DNA from 2 places in the Mycolicibacterium aichiense genome. Region 1 is predicted to be linked to the other one. Evidence: predicted binding sites of a transcription regulator. Region 1 holds the regulator's gene; the other holds the start of a gene.

Region 1 (5,474 bases):
CTCACCGCCGATCTGCAGCGTGTGCAGGCCGACTTCGCCAACTACCGCAAGCGCGCGCTGCGCGATCAGCAGGTAGCCGGCGAGCGGGCAAAGGCCGCCGTGGTGAGCCAGTTGCTCACCGTGCTCGACGACCTCGATCGTGCCCGCAGCCACGGTGATCTGGAGACCGGCCCGTTGAAGTCGGTTGCCGACAAGCTCACGGCCGCGCTGGCCGGGCTGGGTCTGACCGCATTCGGCGCAGAGGGTGACGAGTTCGATCCGTCGCTGCACGAAGCCGTGCAGCACGAGGGCGAAGGCTCCAAGCCGGTGCTGGGCAACGTGATGCGGCAGGGCTACCGGCTCGGCGATCAGGTGCTCCGGCACGCACTCGTCGGGGTGGTCGACACCGTCGACGACGGGTCAGCGGCACCTCAGAAGGGCGACACGCCCGTCAACGGCGACCAGAGCGGCGCGCAGAACGCAGAATCGAATTAACAGCATGAGCAACGGTGAGAGGAGGTGACGCGGCATGGTTCAACGCGAATGGGTTGAGAAGGATTTCTACAAGGTGCTCGGCGTCTCCTCTGACGCCAGCGAGGACGAGATCAAGCGGGTGGCCCGCAAGCTGCTCGCCGAGAATCACCCCGACCGCAACCCGGACAACAAGGCGGCCGACGAGCGCTACAAAGAGGTTGGTGAGGCCAGGGATGTCCTGACCGACCCGGCCAAGCGTAAGGAGTACGACGAGACCCGGCGGATGTTCGCCGGCGGCGGTTTCCGCCGCGGTAACGGTGGCGGCGGCGGTGGATTCGGCGGCTTCAGCGGTTACGGCGCCGACGGCGGCGAGTTCAATTTGAACGACCTGTTCGACACCGCAAGCCAGACCGGCGGCACGAACATCGGCGACTTGTTCGGTGGCCTGTTCGGGCGCGGCGCAGCGCCGCGCCCGAGCCGGCCGCGGCGCGGTAAGGACCTGGAGACCGAGACCGATCTCGATTTCCTGGAGGCGACCAAGGGTGTCGCCATGCCGCTTCGGCTGACCAGCCCGGCGCCGTGCACGAATTGCCATGGCAGCGGTGCACGTCCGGGCACCAGCCCGAAGGTGTGTCCGTCGTGCAACGGCTCCGGTGTGATCAACCGCAACCAGGGCGCGTTCGGGTTCTCCGAACCGTGCACCGACTGCCGGGGTAGCGGCTCGATCATCGAGCACCCCTGCGACGAGTGCCACGGCACCGGAGTCACCACCCGGACCCGCACCATCAACGTCCGGATCCCACCGGGCGTAGAGGACGGTCAGCGCATCCGGCTGGCCGGCCAGGGTGAAGCCGGGTTGCGCGGTGCGCCGTCAGGCGATCTGTATGTCACCGTGCATGTTCGGCCGGACAAGGTGTTCGGCCGTGACGGCGACGACCTGACCGTGGCGGTTCCGGTGAGCTTCACCGAACTGGCCTTGGGGACAACGCTTTCCGTTCCCACCCTGGAGGGCAAGGTTGGTGTGCGAGTGCCGAAGGGCACCGCCGACGGCCGGATCCTGCGGGTGCGTGGGCGCGGAGTGCCCAAGCGCGACGGCGGTCACGGCGACCTGCTGGTCACCGTGAAGGTTGCCGTGCCGCCGAATCTCGAGGGCCAAGCGCTCGAGGCACTGGAGGCCTACGCGGCCGCCGAACGGGCGAGCGGCTTCGACCCTCGGGCGGGATGGGCGGGTAACCGCTGATGGCCACCTCTGATGAGGCCCGGACGTTTCTGATCTCGGTGGCCGCCGAGCTGGCCGGTATGCATGCGCAGACACTGCGCACGTACGACCGGCTCGGCCTGGTCAGCCCCCGGCGTAGTTCCGGTGGGGGACGGCGTTATTCGGAGCGCGACGTCGAACTGCTGCGCGAGGTGCAGCGGCTGTCGCAGGACGAAGGCGTGAACCTCGCAGGGATCAAGCGGATCATCGAGTTGACCAATCAGGTCGAGGCTCTGCAGTCCCGCGTCGAGGAGATGATGGCCGAGCTGGAGTCGTTGCGCGCCAACCAGCGTCGTGACCTGGCGGTCGTACCGAAGAGCACCGCGCTGGTGGTCTGGAAGCCGCGCCGCTAGTCGGCCAGGCGAAGTCAGCGCACGCGGATCGTGAACACCGAGACCGCCGGCTGCCCCGGCGTCGCGGTGTTGTAGCTGCCTGTGCTGAGCGCGTTGGTCGGCGCGGCCATCGGCTCCAGCCCCACCACATCGTCGTTGCCGGGCGCGAAAATCTGCGCGGCCGGGAATCCCTGGGCGAACACCACGTCGATACGGCGGTCACCGGCGCCGAGTGAGAACACCCCACCCGCCGGTACCCCGTCGAAGCCGTCGTCAAATGTCTTGTCGGCCAGCTTCTCTGAATAGGCCGGCCAGTCCACCCGCTCGCCGGTCGGGAGCCCGCGGTCGTCGACGAGCAGATGCGCCAAGGCCGGCGTCTGCAGCGTCCATTCCGATCGAGGAGCCCCGGGAACGGTCAGGTAAGGGTGGAAGCCGTAACACAGTGGCACCGCCGCCGACGTGGTGGCCGTGACGGTGGTCTGCACTGTCAGCGCCCGATCGGCCAGCGTGATGTCGAGGGCGACGACGTGCGGGAACGGGAAGCTGGCCAGCAGGGCCGGCCGGCTTCCGTAGTCCAGTTCGGCGACCAGCCGGTTCTCCGACTGCTCGGTGATTTGCCAGCCGGGGTATGCGGCGAGCACGCCGTGGATCGGCAGGCCGTGCGGGTCGGTGCGCACGCCGCCGACTCCGGGGGTCAACGTCACTGCGCCGCCGTCTAGCCCATAGCCGTTGGCGCTCAACCGATTAGCCCACGGATACAGGATCGGGATGCCGAGCGTCTTACCGTCGCTCACATATGCCTGCAGCCGGCGGCGCTGCCCGAGTAGTTCCACGCCGTCGTCGGACAGCGACGTGCAGATCATGCCCGCCGACGGGACATACGTCGCCGTCAGTGGTGAGGATGGATCATGCAGAACGACGGACGGCAGCTCGGCCACCGTCGAAGTCTAACTGTGGGCGCCGATGTAGCTGGTCAAGTCGTCGATCGTGCGCAGTGAGGCGTACTCCGACTCCGGGATGTCGACCTCGAAGCGCTTGTGCAACCGGACCAGGAAGTTCAGCCAGTCCATCGAATCCAGGTCGACCTGATCACGCAGGAGCTCGGAGTTGGACAGGTCGCCCTCCTCGATCTCCGGTGCGATCGCGAGCAGTTCCTGCACAACCTGGTCGCGGATCTCGGTAGCGCTCACGTCGGGTACCTCCTACAGCTCTTGGGGCTGCTGCAGCAACCGGTTGATCTCGGCAAGGAACAGCGCGCCGCGATGACCGTCACTGGCGCGATGGTCGGCGGCCAAGCTGGCCTGCACCGTTGTGGCCACCCGGATTCCACCGTCGACCACGACGACGCGCTGCGCCGGCCGGCCGAATCCCACAATGGCTACCTGAGGGGGGTAGATGACACCGAACACCGAGTCGACACCCTTGTCACCGAGATTGGTGACGGTAATCGTCGGATCGGACATCTCTGAACTGCGCAGCGAGCCCGCCCGGGCCCGGGCCACCAGATCGGTCAGGTCGGCCATCAACTCGTCGAGCTTCTTCTCGGCCACATCGTGGATCGCCGGCGCCACCAGTCCACCGCCGCGCAGCGAGATCGCCACGCCCACATGCACTGCCGAGTGCGCTTCGTAGCCTTCGTCGCGCCAGAACCCGCTGAACTCGGTGAACCGCTGCGCGGCCAGGGCCACCGCTTTGAGCTGCAGAACCGCGGGCAGCAATCGCTCGGTGATGGGCCGGTTCACGTTCTGTTCGGTCAGCCAGCCCAGCGCGGTGTCCAGGATGATCTCGTCGGCGAGGTAGTAGTGCGGGATCTCCCGTTTGGAGCGACTCATCGCCGCGGCGATCGATGCGCGCATGGCGGCGCCGCGCTGCTTGGCCTTCTCCGCCGCGGACTTCGGCTCGGAACTCACGTCTGCCGGCGTCGGGGCAGGTTTGGGCTCGGCGTGGTGCTGTGCGGCAGCGGCGTGCTCGACATCGATGAGTGTGATCGCGCCCTGTGGGCCGGTGCCTGTCACAACGCCGAGGTCGACGCCCAGCGAAGCCGCCGTACGCCGGGCCACCGGGGACACCCACAGCCGGTGGCCGACGGGCGCGACCTGACTCGGCCGTTGTACAACCGGGGCTTCGGGTTGCGGCGCCACGGCCGGTGTCGCAACCGGTGAGGCGGTGCGCCGTTGCACCGCCTCACCGGGCTCGGCCAAGGTTGCCAATGGGGTGCCCACAGCCACCGTCTGCCCGACCGGGACCAGCAATTCGGCGACAACACCCTCATGCCAGCATTCGATTTCGACTGCAGCCTTGGTGGTTTCGACGACAGCGACGATCTGTCCGCGGGTGATCGTGTCGCCGGGCTTGACCAGCCACTCGTCAAGTGTGCCCTCGTCCATGTCCGCGCCGAGGGCGGGCATCGTGAACTCGATCATCCGCAGGTGCCTTTCCCCGGGTCGCTTCGCTCCTGCCCGCCGGTGCCTTTCCCCGGGTCGCTTCGCTCCTGCCCGCCGGGGTCTCCGAACAGACCCCGCACCGCGGCCACGATCTTGTCCGGCTGGGGCAGTGCCGCCTCCTCGAGGTGCTTGGCGTAGGGGATCGGCACCTCGACGCTGCACACCCGGGCGATCGGCGCATCCAGGTCGTAGAACGCCCCCTCGACGATCCGCGCGCTGATCTCGCCGGCCAGACTGCCGGTACGCCACGCCTCGTCGATGACCACCGCGCGATGCGTCTTGCGGACCGACTCCAGGATGGTGTCGTCATCGAGGGGGCGAAGCACGCGCAGATCGATCACCTCGCAGTCGATCCCCGCCAGAGCCAGTTGGTCGGCGGCATCGAGTGCCTTGGGTACGCAGCCGCCGTAGGCGATCAGTGTGACGTCAGTTCCGTTGCGGCGCAGCGCCGCCCGGCTGATGTCGGTCGGCACCAGGCTGTCGACGTCGACGGCGGTGTTGTAGAGCTGCACATGCTCGAACACGATCACCGGGTCGGGATCGTCCAGGGCGGTGAGCAGCATCCCGTACGCGTCGGCCACCGTCGCCGGTGCCACCACCTTGATCCCCGGGATGTGGGCGTACCACCCCTCCAGGCTGTGGGAGTGCTGGGCGGCGAGCTGACGCCCGGCGCCGGTCGCCATCCGGACGACCAGTGGAACAGAGAATTGCCCGCCAGACATGTGTCGAAGGGCCGCAGCGGTATTCACGATCTGGTCGAGCGCCAGCAGACTGAAGTTCACGGTCATGACTTCGACGATCGGACGCAGACCGTTGATCGCGGCTCCGATGCCGATGCCGACGAATCCCAGCTCCGACAGCGGGGTGTCACGGATCCGCTCGGGGCCGAACTCCTCCAGAAGCCCCTTCGACGCCGCGTAGGTGCCGCCGTAGCGCCCCACGTCCTCGCCCAGCAGAACCACTCGCGGGTCGTTGCGCATCGCCTCG
Region 2 (5,474 bases), 2.3 Mb from region 1:
TGCTTGACGCCGCCGATGGGCAGCACCCGCCCGTTCAGGGTGACCTCGCCGGTCATCCCGACGTCGGAGCGGACCTGCCGTCCGGTGGCCATGGACACCAGCGCGGTGACCATCGTGACGCCGGCGGACGGACCGTCCTTGGGCACCGCGCCGGCCGGCACGTGCACGTGGATCTTGCGGTTCAGCGCCGCCGGATCCACACCCAGCTGCTCGGCGTGGCTACGGACGTAGGACAGCGCGATCTGCGCCGACTCCTTCATCACGTCACCCAGCTGACCGGTCAGCTGAACGCTCGGCTCACCGTCGGTCGAGCCGGCTTCGATGTAGAGCACATCGCCGCCCAGCCCCGTCACCGCCAGTCCGGTCGCCACGCCCGGCACGGCGGTGCGTTCCGCCGATTCCGGGGTGAAGCGCGGACGGCCAAGGTAGCCAACCAGATCCGGCTCATCGATCACGATTGGATCCGGGTTGGCATCTAGTTTGGTCGTCGCCTTACGCAACGCCTTGGCCAGCAGCCTCTCGAACTGGCGCACACCGGGCTCCCGGGTGTAGTCCGCGGCGATCTTGCGCAGCGCCGCGTCGGTGACCGTGACCTCCTCGGGGGTCAGCGCCGCGCGGTCGCGCTGCCGGGGCAGCAGGTATTCGCGCGCGATGGCCACCTTGTCGTCCTCGGTGTAGCCGTCGATCTGCACCAACTCCATGCGGTCCAGCAGGGCCGAAGGGATGTTCTCGATCACGTTGGCCGTCGCCAGGAACACCACGTCGGACAGGTCCAGGTCCAGGTCCAGGTAGTGGTCGCGGAACGTGTGGTTCTGTGCGGGGTCCAGGACCTCCAACAGCGCGGCCGATGGATCGCCCCGGTAGTCGGAGCCGACCTTGTCGATCTCGTCGAGCAGCACGACCGGGTTCATCGAACCGGCCTCGCCGATGGCCCGGACGATCCGGCCGGGCAGTGCGCCCACGTAGGTACGCCGGTGCCCGCGGATCTCGGCCTCGTCACGCACGCCGCCCAGGGCGACGCGAACGAACTTGCGGCCCAACGCCCGTGCCACCGATTCACCCAGTGACGTCTTGCCGACGCCGGGAGGGCCGGCCAGCACCATCACGGCACCGGAGCCGCGGCCGCCGACGACCTGCAGCCCGCGCTGGGCGCGACGGGAGCGCACGGCCAGGTACTCGACGATGCGGTCCTTGACGTCATCCAGCCCGTGGTGGTCGGCATCGAGGATGTCGCGGGCCGCCTTCAGGTCGGTCGAGTCCTCGGTACGGGTGTTCCACGGCAGGTCCAGGACGGTGTCGAGCCAGGTGCGGATCCAGCCGCCTTCCGGGCTCTGCTCGCTGGAGCGTTCCAGCTTGCCGACCTCGCGCAACGCGGCCTCCCGGACCTTGTCCGGCAGGTCGGCCGCCTCGACACGGGCCCGGTAATCGTCGGATCCGTCGGGCTCGCCCTCGCCGAGTTCCTTGCGGATGGCGTTGAGCTGTTGGCGCAGCAGGAACTCCTTCTGCGTCTTCTCCATGCCTTCCCGGACGTCCTGCGAGATCTTGTCGCTGACCTCGACCTCGGCCAGATGCTCGGAGGTCCAGTCGATCAGCACCTGCAGGCGGGCGGCCACGTCTTCGGTCTCCAGCAGCTGACGCTTCTGGACGTCGGACAGATAGGACGCGTAGCCGGCGGTGTCGGCGAGCGCCGACGGGTCGGTGATCTTGTTGACCACGTCGACGATCTGCCAGGCCTCGCGGCGTTGCAGCATCGCCAGCAGCAGTTTCTTGTACTCCGCGGCCAGCGCCGTGGTGTCCTCGGTGGGCTCGGCGGCGGTTATCTCGTCGACCTCGACCCATAGCGCCGCACCCGGCCCGGTGGTTCCGGAGCCGATGTGGGCGCGGCTCTCACCGCGCACGACGGCCGCGGCGCCGCCACCGGGAATGCGGCCCACCTGCACGATCGACGCGATGACGCCATAGGTGGGGTAGCGATCGTCCAGGCGCGGGGCGATCAAGAGCTTGCCGGTCGGGGTGGCCTGCGCCGCGTCCACCGCGGCACGCGCGGCGTCGTCGAGTTCGATCGGCACCACCATTCCCGGCAGCACGATCGGCTCGCTGACAAACAGGACCGGCACAGATTTGGCTTCAGCCATCAATCCTCCAAAGTTCAGTCTGACCGACTCAACCTTGACTGGTTCCAGTTTGTTCCCCGCGCGGACCGCCCAGACAAAGCAGCGAGCCTGCCGCCGGGGGGGTGGCGACAGGCTCGCTGTTGTCAGGGGTGGATCAGCCGGCGGAAGGAGTTGCTCCCAGAACCCGCTGCATGTCCGGGATCATCTGCTGCAGCTGCTGTCCCCAGTAGCCCCAGCTGTGCGTGCCGTTCGCGGGGAAGTTGAACACGCCGTTGCGTCCACCAGCCGCGAGGTAGTTGTCCATGAAGGTCTTGTTGGTGCGCAACGTGAAGCCTTCGAGGAACTGAGCGGCCATCAGGTTGCCGCCGCCACCGGAGGTGTCGAGATCCGACGGCGTACCGGTGCCGCAGTAGATCCAGATCCGGGTGTTGTTGGCGACCAGCTGGTTGATGTTGACCATCGGGTCGTTGCGGCGCCACGCCGGGTCAGACGACGGACCCCACATGCTCTGCGCGTTGAACCCGCCCGCGTCGTTCATCGCCAGACCGATCAGCATCGGCCACCAGCCCTCGGAGGGGTTCAGGAAGCCGGACAGCGATGCGGCGTAGGTGTACTTCTGCGGGTAGTAGATCGAGTAGGTCAGCGATGCGCTACCGGCCATCGACAGACCGACGACAGCATTGCCGTTCGGGTCGACCCCGTAGTTGGCGGCCAGGTACGCCGGCAGCTCCTGGGTCATGAACGTTTCCCACTTGTAGGTGTAGTTCTGCCCGTTGCCCTGCGACGGCTGGTACCAGTCGGTGTAGAAGCTGGACTGTCCGCCGACCGGCATGACGGTCGACAGGCCCGAGCCGTACAGCCACTCGAACGCCGGGGTGTTGATGTCCCAGCCGTTGTAGTCGTCCTGGGCGCGCAGGCCGTCGAGCAGGTACACCGCGTGCGGGCCACCGCCCTGGAATTGGATTCGGATATTGCGTCCCATCGCGGCGGACGGGACATCGAGGTAGAGAACCGGGAGTCCGGGCTTGGAGAAGGCGGCCGAGGTCGCCGACCCGCCGACGACACCGATCAGGCCGGGCAGAGCGAGTGCGGCCACGAAGGCTGCGGCCACGCGGCGCAACCAAGTGCCTCGCATCTTATCGACGATCTTCATGACGGAAACCATCACCTTTCGTACGTGTATCACAGTGGAGAAGTGCTGTGCTCTGGCAGCTAATCACGGTGCGTAGCGCCGACTCGGCACGCGCGGCGGTGTGGCATATCGCGGTTCGCTAACGATCAGGCGACGCGGGGGACTCGGGATATCCAGTCGGCCAACATCTTTGACCGCGCGTCAGTAACAGGAAGGTCACGCCGCGGCAACGATACAGTGGAGGCATGGACCCGTTCGAGCTGCGTCGCTTCGTCGACGCCCAGGACCGCGTGTACGACCAGGTGCTCGCCGAGCTGCGGGCCGGGGCTAAGCGCAGCCACTGGATCTGGTTCATCTTCCCTCAGCTCGGCGCACTCGGAAATAGTTCCACCGCAAAGCGTTTCGGCATCTCATCGCTCGCCGAGGCGCAGGCCTACCTGGCGCATCCAGTGCTCGGGTCACGGCTGCACGAGTGTGCGCGCCTGGTCCTGGCGATCGAGGGCAGCGCGATAGACGAGATCTTCGGCTGGCCCGACAATCTCAAGGTGTGCTCGTCGATGACGCTGTTCGAGCAGGCCACCGATGACAACGCCGACTTCGTGGCGGTGCTTGACAAGTTCTACGGCGGCGAGCGGGATACCCGCACGCTCGAGCTGCTATAGCGGGCGCAGCACCAGCCAGCCCTGCGGCGGGACCACCACCTCGTCGACGATCTCTTCGGGCGGTGCCGCCGTGCCGCCCACCAGCTGAGCCTGCCCGCCGATGAGCGAGGCGACCGGCAGCGTCATCGGCGCGTCGTCGATGTTGAGCGCGACGATCAGGGCATCGTCACCGTTGCGGGTCTCGTAGGCATAGCCGCGGTTGTCCACTTGCAGCGCTGTGGTTTTCGCGTCGTACAGCCAGGGATTGCGCCGGCGCAGGCCGATGAGGTACTGGTGCAGATTCCATGTCTCGCGACCCGCGGCGTCCAGCGGGACGGGTGGCGCCCCGAACTCGGGACGTACCGCGTCGTCGCCGCCGGCCCGTTCTTCCTTGACGCCGCGGTAGCCGAGTTCGTCACCGGCGTAGACGCTGGGGACACCGCCGGTGGTGAACAACAGCACCAGCGCGTGGGCCACCTGCTCGGGGCGGTCCAGCTTGCTGGCGATCCGGGTGACGTCGTGGTTGCCGACGAACGTCAGCGGCGCGAATCTGGCCAGGAAGTCGTTGTGGCGCTGCAGCGCCCAGTCCAACTCGTGGAAGTTGCCGTCGTTGAGGCTGCTCCAGATCGCCTTCCATAGTTCGTACTGGGTCACCGAGTCGACGCCGGAGCCGTCGACGAACGCGGCGTAGTCGCCGTGGATCACCTCGGCGACGAACCAGGCGTCGGGATGGGCTTCGCGGACCCGGGGGAGCACCTGGGCCCAGAACGACTCCGGTACCGCATACGCGGCATCGAGTCGCCAGCCGTCGGCGCCCCGGGCCAGCCAGTGGGTCATGACGTCGACGGTGTAATCGACGACGGCCGGGCTCTTGTGGTTGAGGGTGATGAGCTCGCCGTGTCCCTCGAAGGTGTGGAAGTGGCCGGGGCGGCCGCGAAACCACGACCGCGCTTCGGGGTCACTGCCATCGACGGCACGTAGGTAACGCTCGAATTCCGTTCCCACATGGTTGAACACACCGTCGAGCAGGACCCGCAGTCCGCGCTGATGTGCTTCGGAGACAAGGTGATCGAAGTCGTCGTCGTCACCGAGTCGCGGGTCGATGCGGAAGTGATCGGTGGTGTCGTACCCGTGGGTGCGGGAGGCGAAGACGGGACCCAGCGCGATTCCCGATGCGCCGAGTTCGACGGCATGATCGAGCCAGTCGACGAGGCGGCGGAGCCGGTGCTCGTGCGCGCCGGGCGGCTCGGCGGCGGGGAAGGCGCCGACGAAACCGAGCGGATAGACGTGCCACCAGATCGCGTGGCGCACCCAGTCGCTCATGGCGCGAACTTCGCGGCGTAGAGGGCCACCATCTCGTCGCGGTACTCAGGGGCTGGGCCGTCGACCGGCAGCCGCGGGGCGACCGCGGTGATCGGCAGGGTGGCCACCGGCGGCAGTGGCACCTGCCAGTCGGTGAGCCATTCGGCCAGCTGGGCACCTGCGACGGCAAACACGATGCGGCCCAAGCCAACCCAGGCGTGCGCGGCCGCGCACATCGGGCAGTGTTCGCCGGAGGTGTAGACGGTGGCGCGGGCCCGCTGGTCA

Evidence for each region. The regulator HspR, encoded in region 1, represses chaperone genes until heat shock. The targets are predictions, from matches to a motif close to ANNTGAGTNNNNNNNACTCANNT.
Region 2: the regulator HspR is predicted to act here: its motif matches at 2,147-2,169, upstream of lon (endopeptidase La).

The regions. Positions count from the first base shown of each region.
Region 1 is NZ_AP022561.1:5,259,945-5,265,418, reverse strand. Features, by position in the region: gene grpE (nucleotide exchange factor GrpE) at 1-474, shown strand, start outside; gene dnaJ (molecular chaperone DnaJ) at 509-1,693, shown strand; gene G6N32_RS25415 (heat shock protein transcriptional repressor HspR) at 1,693-2,064, shown strand; gene G6N32_RS25410 (aldose 1-epimerase) at 2,079-2,981, opposite strand; gene G6N32_RS25405 (acyl carrier protein) at 2,991-3,233, opposite strand; gene G6N32_RS25400 (dihydrolipoamide acetyltransferase family protein) at 3,246-4,466, opposite strand; gene G6N32_RS25395 (alpha-ketoacid dehydrogenase subunit beta) at 4,463-5,474, opposite strand, start outside.
Region 2 is NZ_AP022561.1:2,968,059-2,973,532, reverse strand. Features, by position in the region: gene lon (endopeptidase La) at 1-2,135, opposite strand, end outside; gene G6N32_RS14470 (esterase family protein) at 2,269-3,267, opposite strand; gene G6N32_RS14465 (DUF1810 domain-containing protein) at 3,492-3,908, shown strand; gene G6N32_RS14460 (alpha-amylase family glycosyl hydrolase) at 3,903-5,210, opposite strand; gene G6N32_RS14455 (nucleoside deaminase) at 5,207-5,474, opposite strand, start outside.